Regions from separate parts of the Streptomyces sp. NPDC001530 genome, predicted to be linked through region 2. Evidence: riboswitches for the same ligand, from Rfam matches in the RefSeq annotation. Region 2 holds a riboswitch; the other holds the start of a gene.
What was found. A riboswitch is a leader RNA that binds a small molecule or an ion and turns the genes downstream of it on or off. The one in region 2 is predicted to bind cobalamin.

Region 1 (5,715 bases), on a different contig from region 2:
AAGGGCAGGCGTGATGCATTCCTTCCGCAAGGCCGTGGAGGCAGGAGACCTCGCCGCGATCGAGGAGATGCTGGCCGACGACGTCGTGTTCACCAGCCCCGTCGTCTTCAAGCCCTACCCGGGCAAGGCGATCACGGCGGCCATCCTGCGCGGCGTCTCGCGTGTCTTCAGCGACTTCCGGTACGTACGCGAAATCGCCGGTGCCGACGGCCGCGACCACGCGCTGGTCTTCCAGGCGAAGGTGGGCGACAAGGAGATCACCGGCTGCGACTTCCTGCACTTCGACGAGGACGGCAGGATCGACGACCTCATGGTCATGGTCCGCCCGCTGTCGGCGGCCCAGGCACTCTCCGCGGCGATGGGCGCGCAGTTCGAGCAGATCTCGCGGGAGGCGGCGGAAGCGTGATGGCCGTCGCCCGCACCGGGTGGCCGGGGTGTGAGGTTCGGGGTTTGACACGATTCCCCCCGGTTACCCGCGCGTTGTGACATCAACAACTTCCCAGCAGGAGCTCTTCCGGTTCCTGGAGGACCGCTTCGTCTGCGCCCAGGCCTGTACCGAATGCGCCCGGGCGTGCGCGCTGCGCGCGAGCCTCATGGATCCCGACGGGCCGAAGGAACAGCATCTCGTACGCCGCAAGGGCGTCTTGTGCGCGGAAGTGTGCGACGCGACCTGCCTCGTACTGTCCGAGCAGCTTCATCTGGACGAGAACGGCATCCGCGCACAGGTGGAGTGGTGCCGCGCCATCTGTCTGGAGTGCGCGCAGGTCTTCGACGGGTACGCGGGCGCGGAGGACGGAGCGAAGGCGTGCCGTGCCTGCGCGCAGGCGTGCACGGATTTCCTCGCCACCCTGGGCTCGGGTTCGTAGCCACCTCGGCCCAGGGCGGGACGCGGGTCAGGCCGGCTCGCCGAGCGGGCGTCCGGCGCGCACGTTCCAGCGACCTGCGCGGCCGCTGAACTCGGTGGCGGTCAGGGGCGGCACGTCGACGCGCCAGAAGGCCGCCTCCGGTGCGCCCAACACCCGTACCACCAGGGCCCGTACGACCTCGGGCTCCACCACCGCGACCGTCCGGCCCGAGAGGTGCGAGGCGGTGTCCAGCCACCCCGCCACGCGGTCGCAGAACGCCCGCACCGACTCCCCCTCGTGCGGCGCGGACCCGGGATCGGCCAGCCATCGAGCCACCGCCTCCGGCTCCTTCGCGCTCACCTCCGCCAGGGTCGCCCCGCGCCAGTGACCCACGTCCAGACCGGCCAACTCCGCCACGTCCAGGGCGCTTTCGAGGCCGAGCGCGCCCGCGGTCTCGCGGCATCGCACGGTGGGGGAGACCCACAGCCGTTCCGCGACCGGCACCGCACCCGCTGCCGCGCGCGCGAGCCGCACCCCCGCGGCATCCACCGGACATCCGTCGTCGAAGCGGGCCTCGCGCAGCGCCTCGCTGATCGCCGCTGAGATGAAGATCACTCGGCTCGTCATCCATCCACTTTCGTGAGTTCTCGTCTGCGAAAAACCTTGTGCGGTACGGGAACCGGTGGCGTCCCCGGGGCAAGGGGCGCACGGTGTGGCGCTCCGTGCGCCCTTGGCCGGATCCCGGCTTCGCGGTACGGTCGCGTCGAAATCGACGACGGTTCGGCGGAAGTCCGGTGGAAATCCGGCACGGTCGCGCCACTGTAAACCCAGCACGAGCCACTCCCGCCAGGGGCGGCGAAGGCTGGGCAAGTCAGACCCGCGGCCGTCGTCCTGTGCACCACCGAGATGGGACGCGAGTTCCCCAGGAGGTTCTGCCCCATGGCGCAGTCCGTCGCTCAGCCGACCGCCACCCCCACCGCCGTTCCGGCCAAGCTGCCGATCGGCGCGATCGCCCCCTGGGCGGTCTTCTTCGGCATCCTGATGCTGGTCCTGCTCTACTTCGTCGGCGCCGAACAGGGCGCCACCTCCCTCGTGTCCGGCGAGAACGTCCACGAGTGGGTCCACGACGCCCGCCACCTGCTCGGCTTCCCGTGCCACTGACTGGCGACGAGGAAACGTACGAGCTCATGAACTCAGCAACTGTCAGAAACCTTCTGGTGCGTGGCATGCTCGCGGGTCTCGCCGCGGGCCTGCTCGCCCTGGTCGCCGCCTACTTCCTGGGGGAGCCGCGGGTCGACTCGGCGATCTCCTACGAAGAGGCGCACTCCCACGAGCACGGCATGGAAGCCGTCTCCCGCACGATGCAGTCCACCGGCGGTCTGGCCACCGGTGTGCTCGTCTACGGGGTCGCGTTCGGCGGTATCGCCGCCCTCGCGTACTGCTTCGCGCTCGGCAGGATCGGCCGCTTCGGACCGCGGGCGAGCGCGCTGCTGCTGTCGGCCGCGGGCCTGCTCGCGGTCTACGTCGTGCCGTTCCTGAAGTATCCGGCCAACCCGCCGTCCGTCGGCGACCCCGACACCATCGGCAAGCGCACCACCCTGTACTTCCTGATGATGGTCCTCAGCGTGCTGCTGGCCGTCGCGACCGTGATCCTGGGCAAGCGCCTCGCGCCGCGCCTGGGCAACTGGAACGCCACGATCGCGGCGGGCGCGTTCTTCGGCCTCGCGATCGGCCTCGCGTACGCGTTCCTGCCGGCGGTGAACGAGGTCCCGAAGGACTTCTCCGCCACCCTGCTCTGGCAGTTCCGCCTCGCGGCCCTCGCCATCCAGCTGACCCTGTGGACCGCCTTCGGGCTCGTCTTCGGGTTCCTGGCGGAGCGGGTGCTGGCTCCGCGGCCGGCCACCGGGCGGAAGAAGGAGGTCGCCGCCGAGGCGACTCCCGTCGCCCACTGAGCGGATGAAGAGGGGCGGTCCCGGTCGGCCGGGACCGCCCCTCTCGCATGTCGTCGGCATTCCCAATTACTGAAACACGTTCTACGGTGTGCGCCGTCAGGTCGGCCTTGGGAGCCAGGAGGCGCCGTGCATCTCGAATACACGCCGGAGCAGCAGCGGTTGCGCACCGAACTGCGTGGCTACTTCGCCCAGTTGGTGCCGGACAAGGCCTACGCCCTCCCCCATGGCCCTCAAGGCATGGGAGGTGCCCCCATCGCAGACCCGGCCGCGCAGAAGCGCTTCTACCGCGACACCATCCGCCGCCTCGGCACCGACGGCTGGCTCGGCGTGGGCTGGCCCAAGGAGTACGGCGGGCGCGGGCTGAGCCCCGTGGAGCAGTTCATCTTCTTCGACGAGGCGGCCCAAGCGGGGGTCCCGCTCCCGCTGATGGCCCTGAACACCGTCGGCCCGACGATCATGCAGTTCGGCACGGAGGAGCAGAAGGCGTACTTCCTGCCGAAGATCCTCTCCGGCGAGATCGACTTCGCGATCGGCTACAGCGAGCCCGACGCCGGCACGGACCTGGCCGCGCTCAAGACGAAAGCCGTACGGGAGGGCGACGAGGCCACCGGCCACTACACGGTCAACGGGCAGAAGATCTGGACGACCAACGGCGACACCGCCGACTGGGTGTGGCTCGCCGTCCGCACCGACCCGGACGCCCCGCCGCACAAGGGCATCACCATGCTCCTGGTGCCGACCTCCGACCCCGGCTACTCCTGCACGATCATCAACACCCTCGCCTCGCACGACACCACCGCGAGCTACTACGAGAACATCCGCGTCCCCGTCTCGCGCCGGGTCGGCGAGGAGAACAAGGGCTGGCGGCTGATCACCAACCAGCTCAACCACGAACGCGTCACGCTCGCCGCCCACGGCACCATGGCGATCCGCGCCCTGCACGACGTCCAGCGCTGGGCCATGGAGACCAAGCTCGCCGACGGCCGCCGCGTCATCGACCTCCCCTGGGTGCGCCGCCGCCTGGCCCAGACCCACACCAGGCTCGACGCCATGAAACTGCTCAACTGGCAGATGGTGAACGCCGTCCAGGAAGGCACCCTCACCCCGCAGGACGCCTCCGCCGTCAAGGTGTACGGCTCCGAGGCGCGGCGCGAGGCGTACGCCTGGCTGATGGAGATCGTCGGCGCCCCGGGCGTCCTCAAGGAGGGCTCCGCGGGCGCAGTGCTCCACGGCGAGCTGGAACGCGGCTACCGATCGGCGGTGATCTTCACATTCGGCGGCGGAAACAACGAGATTCAGCGCGAAATCATCTCCTGGATCGGTCTGGGGATGCCGCGGGTCCGGCGTTAGCCTGCTGGTGTGGAGGCCTTTCAGAGGGGTGACCCGGGGATCTTCGGCCCTGCCTCGGTGACCTGGCAGATGCACGGCGACCCCATGATGTGGGTCGCCGGAATCCGTGCGCTCTACCTCCAGGCCCTGCATCCGCGCACGGTGCGCGGCGTCATGCAGAACTCGGACTTCCGGCGCGACGCCTGGGGGCGGCTGATGCGTACCGCGAACTTCGTGGGGACGACGACGTACGGCACCTGCGAAGCCGCCGAGAAGGCGGGCGCCCGGGTGCGGAAGATCCACGGCATGCTCAAGGCCAGCGACCCGGACACGGGGGAGCGGTACCCGATCGACGAACCCGAGCTGCTGCTGTGGGTGCACTGCGCGGAGATCGACTCCTATCTGCACGTGCTGCGCCGCTCGGGGTTCCATCTCACGGACGCACAGGCCGACCGCTACATCGCCGAAAACCGGGTCAGCGCACAGCTGGTGGGGATCGACCCGGCCGACGTGCCGGCCGATCAGGCGGAGCTGGCCGCGTACTTCGAGAAGGTGCTGCCGGAGCTCGCGGCGGGGCCCGAGGCCCGTGACGTGGACGCCTTCCTGATGCGCCCGCCGATCCACCCGTTGCTCCTGCCGGCGCGCGCACTGCTGTGGCGGCGCGTGGCGCATCTGGCGTACGCCTCTCTGCCGCCGTACGCCCACGAGTTGTACGGCAGGGCGGCCCCGTCGCCCGCCGCGGTGACCCTGCGCCTGCGTGTCACGGGCACCTTGCTGCGCTGTATTCCCGCACGTCTGCGCTGGCAACTCCCGCCCAAACACATTCTGCGCGCCATGTCACGGCTCGGCCCCGGCTCGCGCCCGGCACCGTACAAAGTCGGCAGATAACTCGCCATACTGGACGGGCCAGGGGAGGGCGCGGCGAGCAGCGACGGGGGCGATCGCACGAGATGGCGGAGACCAGGCTGATCCAGAGCCGGTACCGACTGCTCGATCTCATCGGGCGTGGCGGCATGGGCGAGGTGTGGCGGGCGCGCGACGAGTCGCTGGGCCGGCAGGTGGCGGTCAAGTGCCTCAAGCCGCTCGGCCCGCACCACGATCAGTCCTTCACGCGCGTTTTGCGGGAGAGGTTTCGGCGCGAGGCCCGGGTGGCCGCCGCCCTGCAGCACCGCGGGGTGACCGTCGTCCATGACTTCGGCGAGTCCGACGGTGTGCTGTATCTGGTGATGGAGCTGCTGGAGGGGCGGAATCTGAGCCAGCTCCTGGAGGACAACAAGCAGCATCCGCTGCCGGTCGCCGAGGTCGTCGACATCGCCGACCAGGTCGCCGCCGCGCTCGCGTACACCCATCAACAGGGCATCGTGCACCGCGACTTGAAACCCGCGAACATCATGCGGCTCGCCGACGGCACGGTGAAGATCTGCGACTTCGGGATCGCCCGGCTCGGCCACGACATCGGTTTCACCTCGCGGCTGACCGGCACCGGTATCGCGATGGGCACCCCGCACTACATGTCGCCGGAGCAGATCAGCGGCGCCCATGTCGACCAGCGCAGCGACCTGTACTCCTTCGGGTGTGTGCTCTACGAA
Region 2 (5,715 bases):
GGGGTTCTCAAGGGAGCAGGCGACGGCGTCTTCGTCGGGAGTCGCCTGTACGGGGATGGGGGTCTGCGCCTGGGCCGCGCGGGCGATGCGGGTCGCCGGGCGGGAGCGCAGGTAGTACGTCGTCTTCAGGCCCGACTTCCAGGCGTACGCGTACATCGAGGAGAGCTTGCCGATGGTCGGCGTCTCCAGGAAGAGGTTCAGGGACTGGGCCTGGTCCAGGAACGGGGTGCGGGCGGCTGCCATGTCGATGAGGCCGCGCTGCGGGATCTCCCACGCCGTGCGGTACAACGCCCGTACGTCCTCGGGGATCCAGGCGAAGTTCTGCACCGAGCCGTTCGAGTCGCGCAGCGCCTCGCGGGTACGGGCGTCCCAGACGCCCAGCTCCTTCAGCTCGTTCACCAGGTACGAGTTGACCTGGAGGAACTCGCCGGAGAGCGTCTCGCGCTTGAAGAGGTTCGACACCTGCGGCTCGATGCACTCGTACACGCCCGCGATGGAGGCGATGGTGGCGGTGGGCGCGATCGCGAGGAGGAGCGAGTTGCGCATGCCCACCGCGGCGATACGCTCCCGCAGGGCCGCCCAGCGCTCCGGCCAGGTCAGCTCGACGTCGAAGTGGTCGGGGTGCAGCACGCCCCGGGCCGTACGGGTCTTCTCCCAGGCCGGCAGCGGGCCGCCCCGCTCGGCGAGGTCGGCGGAGGCCTCGTACGCGGCGAGCATGATGCGCTCGGCGATACGGGTGGACAAGGCCTTGGCCTCGGCCGAGTCGAAGGGCAGGCGGAGCTTGAAGAAGACGTCCTGGAGGCCCATCGCGCCGAGGCCCACCGGGCGCCACTTGGCGTTCGAGCGGCCCGCCTGCTCGGTCGGGTAGAAGTTGATGTCGACGACGCGGTCGAGGAAGGTGACGGCCGTGCGGACCGTCTCGTCCAGCCGCTCCCAGTCGATGTCGTCGCCGATGACGAATGCGCCGAGGTTCACCGACCCCAGGTTGCAGACCGCCGTCTCCCCGTCGTCCGTGACCTCCAGGATCTCGGTGCACAGGTTCGAGGAGTGCACCACATGGCCCGGCTCGGCCGTCTGGTTGGCGGTGCGGTTGGCGGCGTCCTTGAACGTCATCCAGCCGTTGCCGGTCTGCGCGAGGGTGCGCATCATGCGGCCGTACAGGTCGCGGGCCGGGATGGTCTTCTTGGCGAGACGCGCCTCCTCCGCCTTGCGGTACGCGGCGTCGAACTCCTCGCCCCACAGGTCGACCAGCTCGGGTACGTCGGAGGGGGAGAAGAGGGACCAGACGCCGTCCGCGTTCACCCGGCGCATGAACTCGTCCGGGATCCAGTGCGCGAGGTTCAGGTTGTGCGTACGGCGGGCGTCCTCACCGGTGTTGTCGCGCAGCTCCAGGAACTCCTCGATGTCGGAGTGCCAGGTCTCCAGGTAGACGGCGGCCGCGCCCTTGCGCCGGCCGCCCTGGTTCACGGCCGCGACCGAGGCGTCGAGGGTCTTCAGGAACGGGACGATGCCGTTGGAGTGCCCGTTCGTGCCGCGGATCAGCGAGCCGCGCGAGCGGATACGGGAGTACGACAGGCCGATGCCGCCCGCGTGCTTCGACAGGCGCGCCACCTGGTGGTAGCGGTCGTAGAGGGAGTCCAGCTCGTCCAGTGGGGAGTCGAGGAGGTAGCAGGACGACATCTGCGGGTGCCGCGTACCGGAGTTGAAGAGCGTGGGGGAGGAGGGGAGGTAGTCGAGGCGGCTCATGAGCCGGTAGAGCGCGGCCACTTCGTCTACGGAACGGGTCGTGTCGTCCTCGGCGAGACCGGACGCCACCCGCAGCATGAAGTGCTGGGGGGTCTCGATGACCTTGCGGGTGATCGGGTGCCGGAGCAGATAGCGGCTGTGCAGGGTGCGCAGGCCGAAGTAGCCGAAGCGGTCGTCCGCGGCGACGTCGATGAGGTCGTTCAGGCGGGCCGTGTGCAGGCGTACGAACTCGGCCGTGCGGTCGGCGATGAGGCCCTCGCGGTGGCCGACGGCGATGGACTCGGAGAAGGACGTGACGCCCTGCGAGGCGGCCTCCGCCGCGATACTGATCGTCAGCAGCCGGGCGGCCAGCCGCGAGTACGCCGGGTCCTCGGAGATGAGGCCCGCTGCCGCCTCCGTGGCCAGCTCGCGCAGCTCCGTCTCGTCCGCGCGGGCGGACCGGCCGCGCAGCGCGGCGGCGGCGACCCGGCCGGGGTCGGCGTCGGGGAGGTCGGCGGTGAGGTCGGTCAGGGTCCGCAGCAGCGCGGTACCGGGACCGTCCGTCTCCACCGGGGCCTGCTGCACGGAAGCGGAAGCTGTCGCCGGATCGGCTGGCGCGATGGTCACGTGGGGCTCTCCCTCGCTCGGCACGGGGCCTTGAGGAGGGCAGCGGGGCGCGCGGACACCGGTTGCGGGTACGCGTGCGTCCACCGGCCCATTCCACGAGGCCCGGACGTCGTCGGCGCCCGGGCCGGGTGGCCGGGCGCGCTGTCGACAGGTCCTCGGACTGAAACGAGTACGTGCAGGCGGGTACGCGAACACGCACAAGTACACCGTTGCGGGACAGTTCCGGATTCGCACCGGATTCCCCTGCGGCGACAGCGAGCATGAGCATACATCTTGTGTCGGGTTGCGGGAGCGCCCCCACATGTTGTGTCGTGTGGGCGTTGGGGGTGCCTATGGAGTCTGCTTACGCAGTGTGTCGGAGCGTCAACTCGTAGGTGAGCAGCAGGATGTCGTCGATGTCCGGGATGGGGTTCCAGTCGCGGTCGGGGGTGCGGGTGAAGCCGAGGCGTTCGTAGATGCGGTGGGCTGCGTGCATGGTGCGCTGGGTGGAGAGGACGATGCGGACGCAGCCGTCCGTGGCGCGTGCGCGGTCCACGCAGGCGCGGACCAGGGCTTCGCCTGCGCCTCTGCCGCGGGCCTCGAGTGAGACCGCGAGCATGCGGATCTCGGCCTCGCCGGGGCGGGCTATGTCGGCCATGGAGCCGCCTTGCGGTACGAAGGTGACGCCGCCGAGTACGCGGTCCTGGGCCACCGCGACGAGTACGTCGGCCGAGGCGGCCCGCTTGGCCACGTCCCGCAGCTCTCCCAGGTACTCGTCGCTCTCGCCGAAGTCGAGCAGGCCGTCTCCGAGGTAGGCCTGTGCGGTGATCTCGCCGACGGTGTCGTACTCTGCGGGCTGCGCCCGCCTGATTGCGATGTCCATGCGGGGGAGTGTGCCTGACGGGCACGGCGACGGGCCGCCGGATATTTGTCCGGGGACCCCGTCTTGTGGCGTCCGCGCGTGCGGCCCGGTGGTGGGTCGGGGCCGTGCCGGAGCATCCGTCCTCGGTCTGGCGCGGAATCGGTCGGGTTGGAAGGGGCCCGGCGGTGACGCGCCATCCGCTGCGGGCGGACGTTCCGGCACGTCCCCTTACGCCGGTGAGCGGCCGCGGGTGCGTCCGTTCTTCAGCCCGTCCGGCGTTTGAGGACGAGGCCGTTCAAGCCGATACGGGGGTCTGGGGGCGGAGCCCCCAGATACGGGACGGGTAGGGGCGGAGGGGGCGAAAAACCCACCCGCCCCTACCCGGCGCCGGGTGCCTAGTGAGCCGCGCCGGCCGTGGCCGGCGGAAGCTCCACCTCGACCCCCGGGTCGCCCGCGTCGGCCGTGTAGTCCGCCGGGGACGTCTCGTCGACGCCGTCGGGGGCCTTGAACGCCCGGAGGGCGAAGGTGAGGACGACGGTCACCGCCAGGTTCAGCACGAACGCCGTCAGGCCGATGTAGCCGATCTCCCCGATCCCGGGGATCTCCTTCGCGCTGCCGCCGAAGTGCTTCTGCGTCGGGGAGGCGACCCCGTACGCGGCGAACGTGCCGTAGAGCATGCCGACGGCCCAGCCCGCGAGGAGCGCCCAGCGGTGGAACCAGCGGGTGAACAGGCCGCCGACCAGGGCCGGGAAGGTCTGGAGGATCCAGATGCCGCCGAGGAGCTGGAAGTTGATCGCGACTGTTTTGTCCATGGTGAGGACGAAGACCAGCGCGCCCACCTTCACCAGGAGCGAGACCAGCTTGGAGACCTTGGTCTCCTGCTGCGGGGTCGCGTCGGGCTTGATGAAGTCCTTGTAGATGTTGCGCGTGAAGAGGTTCGCCGCCGCGATGGACATGATGGCGGCGGGGACGAGTGCTCCGATGCCGATGGCCGCGAAGGCCACGCCCGCGAACCAGTCCGGGAACATGGTCTCGAAGAGCTGCGGGATCGCGAGTTGGCCGTTCGTGACCTTCACGCCGGCCGCGATCGCCATGAAGCCGAGCAGGGCGAGCAGGCCCAGCATCAGGGAGTACAGGGGAAGGATCGTGGTGTTGCGGCGGATGACGTCGCGGCTGCGGCTCGACAGCGTCGCCGTGATCGAGTGCGGGTACATGAAGAGTGCCAGCGCTGAGCCGAGTGCCAGGGTGGCGTACGTCCACTGGCCTGCTTCGGCGGGGACGATTCCGCCGGCGCCTGCTGCCGTGTACTTGTCGCTCGCCGCCTTGAAGATCTCGTCGAAACCGCCCAGCTTGATCGGGATGTAGATGATGGCCACCGCGATCACGATGTAGATCAGGGTGTCCTTCACGAACGCGATCAGGGCCGGGGCGCGCAGGCCCGAGGAGTAGGTGTACGCGGCCAGTACGCCGAAGGCGATGAGGAGGGGGAGGTCCTTCACGAACCAGTTCGTGTTCTCGCCGCCGCCTACGCCCATGACGTCCAACACGGCCTGGATGCCGACCAGTTGGAGTGCGATGTACGGCATGGTCGCCAGGATGCCGGTGACGGCCACGGCGAGGGACAGGCCCTTCGAGCCGAAGCGGCCGCGTACGAAGTCCGACGTCGTCACGTATCCGTGCTTGTGGGAGACCGACCACAGGCGGGGCAGGAAGGTGAAGATCAGCGGGTAGACCAGGATCGTGTACGGCACGGCGAAGAAGCCGGCCGCGCCCGCCGCGTAGATGGCGGCCGGTACGGCGACGAAGGTGTACGCCGTGTAGAGGTCGCCGCCGAGCAGGAACCAGGTGATCCAGGTGCCGAACGACCGCCCGCCCAGGCCCCATTCGTCGAGGCTGTGCTCGTCGTCGGCCCTGCGCCAGCGCGCGGCCAGGAAGCCCATGACCGTGACGGCCAGGAAGAAGAAGATGAAGACGGCGAGTGCTACGCCGTTCACGCCGTCCTTCATGCCTCGACACCGCCCTTCGCGGTAGCGCGGGCGCGCTGGTCACGCTGCCACAGCTTGTACGCGATCATCGTGAGCGCCGTGGAGATGAGCACCCAGAGCATCTGGTACCAGTAGAAGAACGGGATGCCTATGAAGGCAGGGTCCGTCTTCGCGTACGAGCCGACCCACAGCATCGCCACGAACGGGGCGAGCAGACAGAGGGCGATCACGACACGGACCGGCGTCACCGCCGGTGGCTTCACTTCGGGCACATCTGACATACGGCGGTTCCGTCCCCTCACTGATCACCTGTGTAACGCGCAGGCAATCTAGGCGACGGTTCCCTGAAAGCGGAACCCCCCGTCCGCCTTTCGGTCCTCAAGAGCAACTCAACAGCAACGGAAGCCCTGTCGGGGGTCCGCCTCCTGACGGTCCGTGCGCGCCCGCTCGAACTCACGGCGGGAGGGTATTGGTGCGTCCGGATGGTCTTTCCGTATATGTGCGACATAGCGGTCATATGCGGATTCATCCGTCAGC

Region 1: another riboswitch for cobalamin. It lies ahead of ACFY0T_RS28885 (CbtB-domain containing protein); the one in region 2 lies ahead of ACFY0T_RS40205 (ribonucleoside-diphosphate reductase subunit alpha).

What each region holds. Positions count from the first base shown of each region.
Region 1 is NZ_JBIAVS010000014.1:227,688-233,402, reverse strand. Features, by position in the region: gene ACFY0T_RS28900 (nuclear transport factor 2 family protein) at 14-406, shown strand; gene ACFY0T_RS28895 (ferredoxin) at 483-866, shown strand; gene ACFY0T_RS28890 (histidine phosphatase family protein) at 894-1,472, opposite strand; cobalamin riboswitch at 1,587-1,745, shown strand; gene ACFY0T_RS28885 (CbtB-domain containing protein) at 1,785-2,006, shown strand; gene ACFY0T_RS28880 (CbtA family protein) at 2,033-2,797, shown strand; gene ACFY0T_RS28875 (acyl-CoA dehydrogenase family protein) at 2,924-4,147, shown strand; gene ACFY0T_RS28870 (oxygenase MpaB family protein) at 4,217-5,014, shown strand; gene ACFY0T_RS28865 (tetratricopeptide repeat protein) at 5,077-5,715, shown strand, end outside.
Region 2 is NZ_JBIAVS010000025.1:64,131-69,845, reverse strand. Features, by position in the region: gene ACFY0T_RS40205 (ribonucleoside-diphosphate reductase subunit alpha) at 1-2,352, opposite strand, end outside; cobalamin riboswitch at 2,458-2,630, opposite strand; gene ACFY0T_RS40200 (GNAT family N-acetyltransferase) at 2,696-3,214, opposite strand; gene mctP (monocarboxylate uptake permease MctP) at 3,589-5,199, opposite strand; gene ACFY0T_RS40190 (DUF3311 domain-containing protein) at 5,196-5,459, opposite strand; gene ACFY0T_RS40185 (YbdD/YjiX family protein) at 5,568-5,715, opposite strand, start outside.